3 regions of the Ensifer sp. NPDC090286 genome follow, and region 3 is predicted to be linked to each of the others. Evidence: riboswitches for the same ligand, from Rfam matches in the RefSeq annotation. Region 3 holds a riboswitch; each other region holds the start of a gene.
What was found. A riboswitch is a leader RNA that binds a small molecule or an ion and turns the genes downstream of it on or off. The one in region 3 is predicted to bind cobalamin.
Positions count from the first base shown of each region.

Region 1 (5,170 bases), on a different contig from region 3:
GGATCAGCTTCAATTTTCCACCGAGATCGGCCTCGACATGGGCCGCACTGGTCGGACTGATCTTTCCCGAGGTATTGGCGCTGGGCGCGGCCAATGGCCGCCCGAAGCGGCCTATAACCCGGCGGGAGAAACCGTCGGGCATGCGGATGCCGAGCGTGTCGAGGCCGGCGGACGCCAGCGCATGAACCGTGCTGTCGGCGCGCTGCCGAAGGATCAGCGTCAGCGGGCCGGGCCAGAAGGCTTCGGCCAGTTGACGGGAAACCGGATCGAAGTGCACGTGGGCTTCGGCCATCGCCATGTCGGAGACATGCGAGATCAGCGGATTGAAGCGCGGGCGCCCCTTCATCTCGTAGATGCGGCTGATCGCATCAGGATTGGTGGCGTCGGCGGCGAGGCCGTAGACGGTCTCGGTCGGAATGGCGACCGGCTCGCCTTCGGCAAGAACGGCGCAGGCACGCGCGATCGCGCGGTCCGGTTCCCTATCCGTATCGATGATCTCAGCCATGCCGTTTCCTTTCCGACGCTTCCTTAACGGACGCACCGGAAAAACAGAACGATTTTCTTTGAGGCAACCGGCTCGGCTCAGAGGCTGCGGATGATGCGGCGCAACGCGTCGTCCTTGGCACCGAGCATCAGCACGTTTTTCAGCGCGACCTTGGGATCGTCGGTGCGAAACAGCAGACCGTTGTCACGAAAATTGCGGTTGATGACCATTTGGCCGGCTTCCGCGCCCGGTTCGATGGCGACGGCGAAATACATGCGCGAATAGCCGGGTTGGATGCCTTCGAAAAAATGCGTCTCGTGGCCGAGGTCGCAGTAGAAGTTGGCGAAGTAGAAGGACCAAGTGATGTCCTTGGAGGGCGTAACCGGCGTGCGCGCCGCCGTCACGTGACAGTAGCCGAGATGCGGCCGGCCGACGAGCGTGCGGTGGAAGATCATCTTCGGGAACTGGATCGAGGTGTGAAAGCCGTTGATCCGCTTATGGGTCGTGTCGCCGGCGGTGTTGAGCTTCTTGCCCGTCCTGTCCGCAACTTCCTCATAGCTCAGGTAGCGCCGTTCGCTCGGCACCCATTGCCTGCGATTGATCCGGCCCGTGCGCAGGAATTCGGTATGAACCGCCGTCTTCGGCGGGATTGTCGGCGGCGCCTCGGCTGCCGCGTCGTAGTATCTCAACTTTGCCATGATCGTCAGCGCGCCATCTGCCTGCCTGCAGGACCTCTCTCGTCCGCCGGCTAGGCTAGCGGCTCATGGTTAATGAATGATTGCCTGCTGGCTGCATCATGAGTGTTCCCTATCTGACGGGATGTCGCAAACGGGCGAAGCTTTCCCGCGTCTGCGCCGCCCGCGCCGCAAAAGGCGGCAAATGCCCAACATGTGAGCTATCTATATGTTTGTAGTGTAAAAATTCTAAGACAGGCGCCGTTGATGGCGGTTTTTCCCGTGTCGTCATTCTGGAATTGGATGTCGCTATCCGGCAGCTGCCAGGGCGGTTTCCGCGATTACATATCCTTACTCAAGGTGCCGTCTTCGAAGAGAAGGCGGAGAATTGGGAAGCCGGTCAAATCCCGGCGCTGCCCCCGCAACGGTGGTGGAGCGAAAGCCTCGGCAAAGGCCACTGGACGGTTCGTCCGGGAAGGCGCCGGGCTGGTCCGAAGGGACCGCTCCTGAGCCCGGAAACCAGCCTTGACGGACATAACCGTAACGGGTTGCGGCGGGCAGCCGGATCGGAGCCGACAACGCATGGGCGTGTGCCCGTGCGGGTTCCTGTCCTGCCTCTCCAAGACATGGCGCATGAGGACAGGACATGGAAACCAGAAACGATATGCTTCGAAAGCTGAAGGGCCGGCGCGACGGCTACAGCCTCGATCGGGCCTTCTACATCGATCCCGACTACTATCGGCAGGATCTGGAAAACATCTGGTACAAGGATTGGCTGTTCATCGGCCATGACTGCGAGATCCCGCGGGCCGGCAATTATTTCACCGTCCAGGTCGGCGACTACCCCGTTGTCATCACCCGCGATCGCCAGGGCACGATCCGGGCATTGCACAACTCCTGCCGCCATCGCGGCTCGCGCGTCTGCACGCAACAGAAGGGCTCGTCGGCCAAGCTCGTCTGTCCCTATCACCAGTGGACCTACGAACTCGACGGCTCGCTGCTCTTCGCCCGGCAGATGGGGGAGGATTTCGACAAGGCAGCCCACAGCCTGAAGCCGATCCATTGCGAAACGGTCGGCGGCTACATCTTCATCAACCTGTCGGAAAAGCCGATGGATTTCACCGCGTTCCGCGAGATGGCCTTGCCCTATCTCGCGCCGCACCGGCTCGGCGAAACCAAGGTCGCGTTCGAAAGCACCATCGTCGAGAAGGGCAACTGGAAGCTCGTCTGGGAAAACAACCGCGAATGCTATCATTGCGCCGCCAATCACCCGGAACTCTGCCGCACCTATCCGGAAGCCCCGACCGCGACCGGTGTGCAGGGCGCCAAGGATGATCCCGTGATCGCCGAACATTGGGCGAAATGCGAGGCCGAAGGCTTGCCGAGTGAGTTCAGGATGTCGCCAACCGGCCAGTTCCGCGCCGCCCGCATGCCGCTTGTCGACAATGCCGAAAGCTACACCATGTCGGGCGCGCGCGCCGTCAGGCGGGCTCTGTCGGCCGATGTTTCCCAGAGCCAGATCGGCACGCTTCTGATGTTCCACTACCCGACCACCTGGAACCATGTGCTCGCCGATCACGCCATCACCTTCCGCGTGCTGCCGCTCGGGCCTGAACTTACCCAGGTGACGACGAAGTGGCTGGTCAACAAGGATGCGGTCGAAGGCGTCGATTACCACCTCGAGGAACTGACGCATGTCTGGACCGAGACCAACGATCAGGATCGCCAGATCGTCGAGGAGAATGCCTTCGGCATCCGCTCGCCGGCCTATGAGCCCGGTCCCTATTCGCCCGAGCACGAAGGCGGCGTGATGCAGTTCGTCGAGTGGTACTGCAAGTTCATGGAGCAGCGCCTTTCTGGCGACGCGGCTCCCCTTTCAAGGGTCGCCTGACATGCAGATGGCCTCCTCGTTTCACCATTTCGACGCGCTGCATGTCTGGATCGATCGGCAGCAGATGCTCGAATGCACATCGGCTGTCGTCGAGACCGCCGATGTCATGACCTTCAGCTTCCGAGCCGAAAAGCCCGCCTGGTTCCGCTATCTGCCCGGGCAATTCGTAACGCTCGAACTGCCGGTCGCCGACGAGCCGGTCATGCGCACCTACACGCTGTCGTCGACGCCGTCGCGGCCGCTTTCAATCGCTGTCACGGTGAAGGCGCAGGCCGACAGCATCGGCACCCGCTGGATGTTCGACCACCTGAAGCCGGGCATGAAGCTCCGGGCCTTCGGTCCGCTCGGTGATTTCAGCTTCGTTCGTCATCCCGGCGACAAGTACCTGTTCATCTCGGCCGGCTCCGGCATCACGCCGATGATGTCGATGACGCGCTGGATGGCGGATTGCGTGCCGGAGACGGATGTGACCTTCATCTCCTGCGCGCGTCGTCCGGACGATCTGCTGTTCCGTTCGGAACTGGAAGTGCTCGCCACCCAGATGTCCGGGCTCAACCTCGGCTTTATCGTCGAGGGGCATGAGGCGCGCCACGGTTGGCACGGATTGCGCGGCCGCATCGACGGCGCCAAGCTGCCGCTGCTTGCGCCCGATTTCATGGACCGCACCGTCTTTTGCTGCGGCCCCGAGCCCTTCATGCGCGGCGTGCGCGAGATGCTGAAGACGGCCGGTTTCGACATGGGCCGCTATCACGAGGAGAGCTTCCAGCCGGCGGCAGCACCCGCCGCCGAAGAGATCGCCGTGCGCGCCGGTGCCGGAGACGAGGGCGAGATACAGGCGGCCAAGGTTGCCTTCACCATGAGCGGCAAGGAGGTCGAGGCCAAGCCCGGCCAGACGATCCTGCAGGCGGCGCGCGCCAATGGGGTGCGCATCGGCGCTGCCTGCGAAGGCGGCATCTGCGGCACCTGCCGGGTGATGAAGGTCGCGGGCGAGGTCGAGATGAACCACAATGGCGGCATTCTCGACGACGAGATCGACGAGGGCTACATCCTCGCCTGCTGCTCACGGCCGCTTGGCGACGTCCAGATCGAAGCCTGAGGGCGTCGATGCATGTCGCGAGAGGTGCGCCGCGGTTTTGCAGCAGCGACGTGCATAAAGGATCAGAGCTTAAAGCCTGGCGCGAGATCCTTTTTCACGCGACAGGCTTAGGGCGCGGTGCAGGGGATCGGATTGGCCGAAACGCTTGCCGGGGCGTCGGTGCCGGTCGCCGTTTTCGGGCATGTGCTCTGGGCAGCTTCATTTCCGGCAATCGCCACCTGCAGGGCGCGCTCCTGGCGGGCGAAATCGATCGAGCCGGTCACCATCATGTCGACGCCGCTGCCGGCGCCGCTCGCAGCGTCGGCGCGGCTGACGAGCAGCGGCTCGCTAAACATCGCAGTTGCCCGTGCGACCGCCTGCATGCCCGTTCCCCGCTCGGCTTGGGCGACGAGCATCAGCGGTAGCGGCTTTTCCGGCAGCAAGGCGCCTTGAGCCCAGATCGCTTTCAGGGCCGGCGGCGACATCGCCGCCACATTGACGTCGATGTCGTCAAGCGTTCCCGGCACACGGTAGGGGCATCGGCGCTTTCCGCAGTTGATGCCCGAGGAGAACTGCCACAGCGCGTAACTGTCCCAGTTGCCCATCGGGAAGACCTGGCGGATATCCGGCTTGTAGCGGGCGTACCAGAGTGGCAGACGCGACAGCAGCCGGTGTTTGGCCCGGTGCGCGGCGATGTATTTGGCGGTGATGTGGTTGGTGTAGAGGATCGGGTAGCGCCCGGTCCGGGTCTTGATGTGCCCGGCGAAGATGGCGGCGTCCTCGAGCGACATGTACTTGTCCGGGTCGATGCCTTCGAGATCGAGCACCATCAGCTCGTCGTCACGCGGCTCGGCATAGTCGAGGAAATGGTTCGCCTGGTCGACGGGATTGCCCGGACGGGCGAGGTGATAAGCACCCCACAGCAGTCCGTGCGAGCGGGCAATCATCCGGCGGGTCTGGTAGAGTTCGCGGCTGACGGCGTATTTGCGCCACATGGTCTTGCAGTGGTTGAAGGTGTCTCCGTTGTGGTCGCCGGTGCAGGAGAA
Region 1 covers NZ_JBIVYF010000003.1:249,117-254,286, reverse strand. Annotated here, with positions in the region: gene ACIQUG_RS16495 (L-threonylcarbamoyladenylate synthase) at 1-505, opposite strand, end outside; gene ACIQUG_RS16490 (DUF6656 family protein) at 583-1,182, opposite strand; cobalamin riboswitch at 1,500-1,701, shown strand; gene ACIQUG_RS16485 (aromatic ring-hydroxylating dioxygenase subunit alpha) at 1,805-3,049, shown strand; gene ACIQUG_RS16480 (2Fe-2S iron-sulfur cluster-binding protein) at 3,051-4,145, shown strand; partial or broken gene ACIQUG_RS16475 (glycoside hydrolase family 25 protein) at 4,367-5,170, opposite strand, start outside.
Region 1: another riboswitch for cobalamin. It lies ahead of ACIQUG_RS16485 (aromatic ring-hydroxylating dioxygenase subunit alpha); the one in region 3 lies ahead of ACIQUG_RS05355 (DUF1636 family protein).

Region 2 (5,170 bases), 240 kb from region 3:
CATCGTTGCGTGCTCCTGATGGATTTTTGATGGATTCTTGCTCTATATCATGTTTTTCCGCCGCCTATAGTCGTGTTCATCAGGATGTTCCAGAGGAGGAAACGCGATGAAGACCGACAACAAAGCGCGCCAGCGGATCGACCGTGTCTGGCTCACCGAGGAGGCCTGTGATCTCGAGGCGTTCCGGGCGGAAGTCGAACGCCAGACCAATCTGTCCGACTATCCCCATGCCTCCGGCTGCGAAAAAAACGTCCTGATCTATGACAGCGCCGCGCTGATTGCCGCGTGCGGCGATGCCGAGGAGCGGCGTTCGGTTCTGGCGGAAATCTGCGAGGTGCTGGCAACGGGCCCCGGCGTCGCGGTCTTCAAACGCGCCTATGCCGATACGGCGGCAATCGACGTCGCGAGCGGGGTCTTCGACGCCATCATCGAAGAGCAACATCGCAGCAACAGCGGTGGCGGCGATCACTTCGCCAAGCCCGGCGCCAACGACCGCATCTGGAACTCGCTGGAAAAGCACTGCCTGAACGCACCGGAGAATTTCGCCGCCTATTACGGCAATGCCATCATCGCGCTCGTCAGCGAGGCCTGGCTCGGGCCGAACTACCAGATGACGGCGCAGGTCAACCGGGTCAATCCGGGCGGTGCTGCGCAATCGGCGCACCGGGACTATCACCTCGGCTTCCAGACCGCGGCCGTGATCGAGCAGTATCCGGCGCATGTCCACAAGCTCTCGCCTGTCCTGACGCTGCAGGGGGCGGTTGCCCATTGCGACATGCCGCTCGAAAGCGGACCGACGCTCTTCCTGCCCTATAGCCAAACCTATGTGCCGGGCTATCTGGCGCTCAACCGGCCGGAGTTCCGCGCCTATTTCGACGCACACCACGTGCAGCTACCGCTCGAAAAAGGCGATGTCGTCTTCTTCAATCCGGCGCTCTTCCATGCCGCCGGCACCAACCGCTCGCAGGATATTCGGCGCGTCGCGAACCTGCTGCAGGTGAATTCGGCCTTCGGCCGCGCCATGGAAACCGTCGATCGACTGACGATGAGCGCGACGCTCTATCCGGCCTTGAAGGCCTTGCTGGCGGACGGCAAGCTGACGCAGGCGGAAGCGGCCAATGCCATCGCCTCCTGTGCCGAAGGCTACTCGTTCCCGACCAATCTTGACCGAGACCCGCCAATCGGCGGGCTGGCGCCGAAGACGCAGGCGCAATTGATGCGCGAGGCGCTCACTGCGGGAACGGGCGAGGAGGAGTTTCTAGCGGTGCTTGAGGCGCAGGCGAAGCGCAAGCTGAGCTGACGCGCGGGCTACCATTTGACAGGCTCCCGGCGTGGTTTCACCCGGGTGCCGCAGCCGTTTCAAACGAACATTTCCGAGGGAGAAATTCGATGAGTGGACAATTGCAGGGCAAGATCGCCATCGTTACCGGTGGTACGCAGGGGCTGGGCGCGACGATTGCTGGCCTTTTCGCCGAGCGCGGCGCCAAGGGTATCGTCATATGCGGACGCAACGCCGCCAAGGGACGGGCGAGGGCCGAGCAGATCGGCACGGCACATGGCGCGAAAGTCGTCTATGTCGAGGCCGATCTGGAGAAGGTGGACGACGCCCGCAAGGTGGTCGCCGCTTGCGACGCCGAATTCGGCCGGGTCGATGCGCTGGTCAACGCCGCGGCCATCACCGACCGCGGCACGATCCTCGATACCACGCCCGAACTCTTCGACCGCATGTTCGCGATCAACGTGCGCGCACCGTTCTTCCTGATGCAGGAAGCGGTGAAAGTCATGCGGCGCGAGAAGACCGAAGGCACGATCGTCAACATCGGCTCGATGTCGGCGATGGCCGGCCAGCCCTTCATCGCCGCCTATTGCTCGTCGAAAGGCGCGCTCGAAACGCTGACCAAGAACACGGCCTATGCGCTGCTGCGCAACCGCATCCGCGTCAACGGGCTGAATATCGGCTGGATGGCGTCCGAAGGCGAAGACCGCATACAGCGCGAGTTTCACGGCGCGGCTGCCGATTGGCTCGAAAAGGCGGCGGCCAGCCAGCCTTTCGGCCGGCTCGTCGATCCGGCCGAGGTGGCGCGTGCCTGCGCCTACCTGTCGTCGGCCGAATCCGGGCTGATGACCGGATCGGTGATCTGCTTCGACCAGTCGATCTGGGGCGCCTATGACGGCTCGCCGCATCCGGTCGCTCCGCTCTGAGGCGAGGCAGAAAGAAGCAGGTGGAAAGCGGCGCGTCCGGTTTCGCCCGGTTGGCGCCGCTTGTCTTTCTCAATTCCCTGTGCACTTAGTGCCGTCGTCAGGTGCCCGCGAAAGCGGGAGAATCGGGAATCCGGTCGATATTCCGGAACGTGCCCAACGCTGTGACGGGGACGATCGCGTCTAAGAGAGCCTTGAATTGATTCAAGGTTTTGCCACTGGATCTTCAATCGATCTGGGAAGGTGAGGCGATCGGTTGAACCGAAGTCAGAAGACCGGCCTGGCGAGATAGACCGAACCCCGCGTGGACGGCGGGAGGTTTTCGCATTGTTGGGGATCGAACGATGCTGACTGAACCGAAGGGCGGCCTTGCGGCTGCCGGTGCCTTTTCGCTGCAAGAGCGGGAGGCCGTCTACCGTGCGATCGAGACACGTCGAGACGTGCGCGATGAATTCCTGCCCGAGCCATTGCCGGATGATCTGATCAGGCGTCTGCTGGCGGCGGCGCACAGCGCCCCGTCCGTGGGCTTCATGCAGCCCTGGAACTTCGTGCTGGTGCGGGCGGAAGAAACGCGCGAGCGGGTCTGGCAGGCGTTTCGCCGCGCCAATGACGAGGCCGCGCTGATGTTCGAGGCGGAACAGCAGGGAAAGTATCGCGCGCTGAAGCTCGAAGGCATTCGCAAGGCGCCGCTCAGCATCTGCGTCACCTGCGACCGCACGCGCGGCGGCACTGTCGTGCTCGGGCGTACCCACAATCCGCAGATGGACGTCTATTCCACCGTCTGCGCCGTGCAGAACCTCTGGCTTGCAGCGCGGGCCGAAGGGGTGGGTGTCGGCTGGGTCAGCATCTTCCACGAGGCCGAGATCAAGGCGATCCTCGGCATCCCCGACCATATCGAGATCGTCGCCTGGCTCTGCCTCGGCTATGTCGACCGCCTCTATCAGCAGCCGGAACTCGCCGTGAAGGGCTGGCGCCAGCGCCTTCCGCTCGAGGGCCTGGTTTTCGAAGAAGGATGGGGATGCAGCAAGGAGAAGGCGTAAGGCCTCGCCCGATCAATTCTGGACCGGCTGATAGGCCGGTCCCTTCGGATGCTTGAGGTCGATCGCAGTTTCTTCCTGCGGCAGGTAGGTGGGGCCGACGACGCGCACCTTGTTCTTCGACGGATCATAGGGCCGCTCTTCGGGCGGCGCCTTGGCGGTCTCGCCCGCCGCTTCCGGCTTCTTCGTCTCGATGACGATGATCGACGACTGGTCGTCGCCGATCTTCGTTCCTGTCGTCTTCGGCGTGGTTGCGGCGGTCTGCGGTATCTGGCAGCCGCACTGGCCGGGCTTGCCGACGGCGCGGGTGCGATAGGCAAAGGCGTTGGGCATTTCGGTATAGGGACGGCCGGTCACGGCCGAGACCATCCTGTCGCTCTCTTCCGTGTTGAGCTCGTGGAAATAGAGTTCCGTCTCAGCCCCTGGGCAGCGGGCCCGGCAGGCCTGTTCGTCGCGTGGGAAATCGGCCGGCGTCGCATCGGACGAGATCGGGAAGAAGGCGCCGTCGCAGGTGCGCACGCACATGGTTCTGAGCGTGCCGCTATAGTAGCGCTCCTGCGGCGCGTAGCCGTCTTCGCCGTGTCCGAGCATCGGGCCGTAGGCGTCGTCCGGCGGTAGGTCGGCAACGATGTTGCGGTGGCTTTCCGGCACGTCCGGCTCGACGCTTGCGAACTCCTCGCGGTCGCCATAGCAACCGTTGATCTCAAGTGCAGCGAGGATGCGGCGCCGGCTGTCGTCGCTGCCGCCGGCGACGATCTGCTCGCGCTCGGACTTCAGCATGCGCAGATTGTCTTCCATCTCGGCGATGAGACCGTTGAGCCCGCTGCAGGTGTCGGGGTCGCCGCCGTCGTAGCCGATGGCGTTGCCGCCACCGCACCCGGCGCGGCGGCGGTCGTTCTTCGCCCGCCGCAGTTCGATGTTCTGCCGTGAGATTGCGCTTGCATAGTCGCGGGCATCGGCATTGCTGGCGACGTAGTCAGGCAGTTGCGCGAGCCGGGCGTTCAGTCGGTCGCAGGCCGTCGATGCCAGTGACGGACCGGCACCGATCAGAACCAAAGGCACAAGGGCCGCAGCGACGTGTTTCAGGCGCGTGAACACGGGGCGTAAGTCTCTTCCTGTTGCCAGGTCGGCGCCAACTTCTGCGGGTGGCTGCCAGCGGCATTCCTGTTTCGCCTCCATCATAGAGCTTGTCGGTGATCGTGCAACGACAAGCGACGGTTTGCGTTAACAGTGCCGATCGACGGACGCGCTTAGGCGGCGCGGGCGGTTTCCAGCGACATCGGGCGGTCGAGAACGGTGCCTTCGATTGCAGCGACCGCTTTCATCCGCGAAAGCAGATCCGGGGTCACTTCCCAGGCAACGGCAACCGCGAAGACCGAGCCGATGCGATGCGGTTCGGCGATGCGCTCGCCCGGGCATCCCATGCGGCGGAACATGCGCTCGAGGAACACGTCCGTCACGGTGACGATGTGGCTGATGCCGGAAGCAAGGCCAAGCTCACCGACGCCGCACATCAGCTCGGCAGCCGCGACCGTCACCTGGTTCGAAGCGCGGTCCTGCGAAATCTCCGGCTCGATGCAGAAGCGGCTGGACTCCCAGACCGAAGCGCTGCGGATTTCCGGATTGTCGCCGAGCAGGATCGGGAAGGTGTCGTCCAGCATGTTCGGACCGAGCGTCGGGAGCAGCCTCAGCGATCCACGCAGGCGGCCATCCGGGGCGTAGGACAGCACGTAGAGCGGGTTTGCCTTATCGTAGTTGTCGATTTCCCACTCGCCTTCGGTCTGCACGTCCCATTTCAGGAAGTCGTGGAAGACGCGCTTGCGCAGCCGGAACATGTCGTCGGCCGCCTCTGGCTGTTGTGCGCGGGTCTTTCCGTTCAGGATCCTGATCATCGTTTTCTCCATCCGAGTTTGGGGATGGGGCGATGCTGTCAG
Region 2 covers NZ_JBIVYF010000001.1:843,968-849,137, reverse strand. Annotated here, with positions in the region: gene ACIQUG_RS04180 (LacI family DNA-binding transcriptional regulator) at 1-3, opposite strand, end outside; gene ACIQUG_RS04175 (phytanoyl-CoA dioxygenase family protein) at 107-1,300, shown strand; gene ACIQUG_RS04170 (SDR family oxidoreductase) at 1,390-2,202, shown strand; cobalamin riboswitch at 2,285-2,498, shown strand; gene bluB (5,6-dimethylbenzimidazole synthase) at 2,544-3,239, shown strand; gene ACIQUG_RS04160 (DUF2865 domain-containing protein) at 3,252-4,334, opposite strand; gene ACIQUG_RS04155 (acyl-homoserine-lactone synthase) at 4,487-5,128, opposite strand.
Region 2: another riboswitch for cobalamin. It lies ahead of bluB (5,6-dimethylbenzimidazole synthase); the one in region 3 lies ahead of ACIQUG_RS05355 (DUF1636 family protein).

Region 3 (5,170 bases):
TTGCACCGATGAAAAGCCCCCAGCCGAGGAAGGCGATGTCTGTCGTCTCGACAGGTCGATCGGCAAAGCCGAGCGCCTTGATCGCCGCTTCGACATGCCGCTTGGCCCCGCCGATGGTGACGATGTCGCCGCGCTCGACGGTGGTCCCGGGCAAGACCGGGATCTCGACCAGCGAACGGATGATCTTGCGGGCATAGACGCCGCGCGCCCAGTCCATCGTGCTGACTTCCGCAAGCGTCTTGCCGGCGAGCGCCTTGCTGGTGACGTAGACATCGAGGACTTCGGCTTCGGCGTTCAGAAGTTCCTTGTCCTCGACCTCGACAAGCTTCGAATCGAGATTCTCGACGAGCAGGGAACGTCGGCCCGAGAAGGCGACGACGTCACCCGGCAGCAACACGGTGTTGCCATCGGCCTCGATGATCTGGCTGCCGCGCCGCAGGCGCTCGACGAAGACGCGGATGCCGGGAAGGATGTCCTTCACGGGCGTTCCGGTGAGCCCGCTCGCCTCGTCGACGCGATAGGCCCGAAGACCGAAATCGTGGTAGGCGCTGGTGATGCCGGGCTCGCTGCTGGATGTGCCGCCGCCGAGCTTGGCCTCGTATTCCCGGCAGGCCGCCGGCAGGTCGATGCCGAGAAGCTTCGGACCGAGTTGGGCGAGGATGATCGCCGAGCCGATCGTGCCCCAGATATAGGTGACCGCGTAGGCGATCGGGATCTGGTCGGAGAAGGTCTTGGCCTGTTCCGGTGTGAGCCCCAGCGAGTTGATCTGGTCCGTGGCGACGCCGATAGCCGCCGAAATCGTCTGCGAACCGGCATACATGCCGGCGCCGTAGCCGAGCGGAAGCCCGGCGATTAGCGCGCAGAGATAGGGAACGATGAGGCAGAGCACGAGGACCGAGAGCGCAAAGGCGATCTGCTTGGGTCCGTCCGTGCTAAGGCCCCGCACGAATTGCGGGCCGACGCCATAGCCGACGGCGAACAGGAAGATCAGGAACAGGGTTGATTTCAGATCACCGGAAACCTGGATGCCCAGCTGCCCGATGAGAACACCCGCCAGAAGCGTGGCGGTGACATTGCCCAGGTTGAAGCCCGCGACCTTGATGGGGCCGATCAGGAAACCGATGCCGAGGGCAAGGAAGATGGCGACGGGCGGATAGGTCCGAAGCGTGTCGACGAAGAAATCGATGGGATTCACTGCTGTCCCCTTCAGAAAGTTGAATTGCCATCACTTCATTTTGGGATCTGCGCGGCTAAGTTGAGCTTGTTTCCGGATCGTGTCGATGCCCAATCTTAATCCCGGCAATTGTTGCCTCGGTCGTCGAAATTCTCAACCGCCATAGGGTTACGTGAGCGTAACGTATGTTACATTTCAGCGGTTTTACTTGGGCTGCGCGCTTGGCGGGCGCCGCGATGCGTCCCCCGCATGCGATCGAAACACGGATGCGCGCGGCCGGGTCGCGCCGGCACTTCAACTCTGGTGTTGTAATTCGTAATGTTATCTCGCAACGTGAGGCATGAGGCGCTTTCTCTTGGCTATGCTTGAACATACGGCTGGAGGCGCAAGGAACGGTGGGCCTTTCTGCTTGCGATAGGGGCGACAGAACTTCGAGGGTCGAGATGAAACGCGGCATCGTCTGCGCAAGCGCGGCCGGTTCGTAAGGTGACGAGGAGGGGGGAGCAATGATGGATGAGGTTATCCGTAGGCTGGGGGCGCTAGGCGTTCAGCTTCCAACGCCGCCGAAGCCGCTCGGCGCCTACCGCGCGGTGATCGAGGCGGGCGAGATGCTTCATGTCTCGATGCAGGGGCCGCTGCTCGACGGGCGCTTCGTCCATACGGGGCTGCTCGGGCGCGAGGTGACGATCGACGAGGGGCGCAAGGCGGCCGAGCTGGCGGTGCTCAATGCGCTGGCGCAGATCCACGAACATCTCGGCCGTTTCGAGCGCATTCGCCAGATCGTCCGGCTGGAGGGGCATGTCGCCTGCACCGAGGATTTCCTCGACCACCCGAAGGTGCTCGACGGCGCCTCCGAGTTTCTGGCTGCCGCCTTTGGCGAAAGGGCGGGCCATATCCGCTCCGTCTGCGGCGTGCGCAACCTGCCGGGCAACGCAGCGGTGGCGGTGACGCTGACGGCCGAGCTCTTTCCGCCGGAGTTCTGAGGCGGCACGGCCGCCTGCCGGCCGTAAGGCGGATTTCGTCTGTTGGGCGTCGGATCGTGTCCGGCGCTCAATTTTCGGCTTGCGTTATGTAATGTTATTTAATAACAAACTGCGCATGACGATACGCCGCATGTTGATAGATCCTTCCCGCCTGTGCCGTGCGGTTGTCTCCCCTGCCGATTCATGCGAGGAAGGCGGTGATGGTGCTGCGTCCGCGACAATGCGGAGGCGGCTGAAAAGGGAACACGGAACGGACGACCCTGATGGGGCCGAGACCGTGGCTGCCCCCGCAACTGTGAGCGGAAAGCGCATTCACACCATGTCACTGGCGATAAGCCGGGAAGACGTGGATGCGCCACGACCCGCGAGCCAGGAGACCTGCCATCGAACCGATCAACCACAACGGACGGGGTGTTCCGATGGAAAAGAACTGGCTTTCGCACGACGGCTATCCGTCCTTCTGCCGTTTCGCCATCTCTTGCCGTCAGTCCGGCGGAGGGCAGGAATGGCTGAGCCGAATTTCCGACAGCACAAGATAACGGTCTGCACCGATTGCCGCTTCACCGGTGGCCCCTGCGCGCCCGGTGCCGAGCTGATCAAGCGGCTGAACGGCAGCATTGCCGCGCTTGGCGCGCCGCTCGATCGTGACTTCTCGATTGCCGGCACGGTGTGCATGGCGGCCTGCACGCGGCCCTGCACCATTGCCTTCCAGGCGACGGGGAAGGCAACCTATCTCTTCGGCGACGTCTCGCCGGAAGAGGATATCGAAGATCTCGTACGCTTTGCCACAACCTATGCGGAGCGTGGCGATGGCATGACGCGGGCGGCCGAGCGGCCACGCGGGCTGAAAGGCAAGACACTTGCCCGCATCCCCGCAGCGATGCTCGTTTCCGAAGACCTCGGCGGGCACTTCCAATGAGGGCGCAGGGAGGGATCAACCCATGAGCTGCACGGCGACGGGAGCGGCACTCAAGGTCGAGGGCCTTCACTGGGGGCCACGCGCGGGGCTGACGCTGGTCAAGGACATCGGCTTTTCGATCGCGGCGGGCAGCCGGCTTGCGATCCTGGGGCCGAACGGTGCCGGCAAGACCTCGCTTCTGCGCTGCCTCTACCGGGCGGTGCAGCCGAACGCCGGCCGTGTTTCGGTCGATGGCATCGATCTCTGGTCGATCTCGGCGCGCGAGGCGGCAAGGACGATCGCCGTCGTCCTGCAGGAAATGCCCGGGGACTTTCCCTTCAGCGTGCGCGACGTCGTGATGATGGGGCGCATTCCGCGGCGGGAAGGCTTGAGCGGCTGGAGCGATTTCGACCGCGATCGGGTGCAGCATGCGCTGGCGCATCTCGATCTCGCGCATCTTGCCGGTCGCCAGTTCTCCACGCTTTCGGGCGGTGAGAAGCAGCGGGTGCTGATTGCCCGTGCGCTGGCGCAGGAGCCGCGCATCATCATCCTCGACGAGCCGACCAACCATCTCGACATCCGTCACCAGCTCGAAATCCTCGAGTTGCTGCAGACGTTGAAGCTGACGATCGTCTCGACGCTGCACGACATCAATCTCGCCGCCGAGTTTGCGACCGACGTCGCGATCCTGACCGCCGGGCGGCTGACGGCCTTCGGCACACCCGAAGAGGTGCTCAGCCCCGGCGAACTTTCGGCCGCCTTCGGCGTCACTGCCACCGTTCACAATGCCGCCGCCGGCGGCGCCCGCTTTTCCTTTTCACTTCCTCGACAGGGATCTATTTCATGAAGATCAATATTGCCCCGTTTTCCCTTCTTTTCGTGCTTGCCGCCGCCACGCCGGCGCTCGCCTATCCGGTCACGGTCAAGAGCTGCAACCGCGAAGTGACCTTCGACGCGGCGCCGCAGCGCGCGATCGCCAACGACGTCAACCTGGTGGAGATGATGCTGGCGCTGAGGCTGCAGGATCGCATGGTCGGCTATACCGGCGTTTCCGGCTGGAAGACGCTGGACGAGAAGCTGCGCGAAGGCGTCAAGGAACTGCCGGAGCTTTCGGAGAAGTATCCGACCAAGGAAGTGCTGCTCAACGCCGATGCCGACTTCTTCTTTGCCGGCTGGAACTACGGCATGAAGGTCGGCGGCGAGGTCACGCCCGAAACCTTGGCGCCCTTCAAGATCGGCGTCTACGAGCTGACCGAATCCTGCATCCACGTGATGGCCAAGGCAAAGCCGACGATGGACGACATGTTCGTCGATCTTCTCAATCTCGGCCGCATTTTCGGCGTCGAGGATCGCGCCGAGACGCTGGTCGACGGCTACCGCCGCCAACTTGCCGAGATCACCAAGGCGAACGCCGGCAAGGCAAAGCCGACACGGGTCTTCGTCTATGATTCAGGCGAGGAAAAGCCCTTCACGTCCGGCCGCTTCGGCATTCCGACGGCGATGATCGAGGCCGCCGGCGGCGCCAACATCATGGACGATGTTGAAAAGAGCTGGGTGGAGATCTCCTGGGAGCCGGTGATCGAGCGCAATCCGGAAGTGGTGGTCGTCGTCAACTACGGCGAGGTGAAGGCCGAGGACAAGATCGCCTTCATGAAGACCAATGCGGCATTCAAGAATGTCGATGCCGTCAGGAACGATCGCTTCGTCGTGCTCGACTATGTCGAGGCGACGCCGGGGCCGCGCAACATCGACGCCATCGCCCGCCTCGCCAAGACCTTTCACGGCGAAGGCCTGTAACCGATGCTGGCTGAGGATACGTCGGCTGACACCGTTGCGGTTTCGCGTGCCGCGTCTCAACGGGTGGCCCGCAGCGGTCTCGGCCTTGCCGCGGGCCTGCTGCTGCTTCTCCTGACGGTGACGGCCGCCGTATCGCTCGGCTCGGCGCAGATCCCGGTTGCAACCGTCTGGTCGATCATCGCCAGCAAGATCTCGCCCGGTAGCGTCGAGGTCTTCTGGTCGGCGGGCCGCGAGAGCATCGTCTGGGACGTGCGCCTGCCGCGGGTGATGTTGGCGAGCCTCGTCGGGGCTGGGCTGGGGCTGACCGGCGCCGTGCTG
Region 3 covers NZ_JBIVYF010000001.1:1,088,907-1,094,076, reverse strand. Annotated here, with positions in the region: gene aspT (aspartate-alanine antiporter) at 1-1,195, opposite strand, end outside; gene ACIQUG_RS05360 (RidA family protein) at 1,681-2,157, shown strand; cobalamin riboswitch at 2,342-2,558, shown strand; gene ACIQUG_RS05355 (DUF1636 family protein) at 2,663-3,076, shown strand; gene ACIQUG_RS05350 (ABC transporter ATP-binding protein) at 3,099-3,902, shown strand; gene ACIQUG_RS05345 (ABC transporter substrate-binding protein) at 3,899-4,852, shown strand; gene ACIQUG_RS05340 (FecCD family ABC transporter permease) at 4,856-5,170, shown strand, end outside.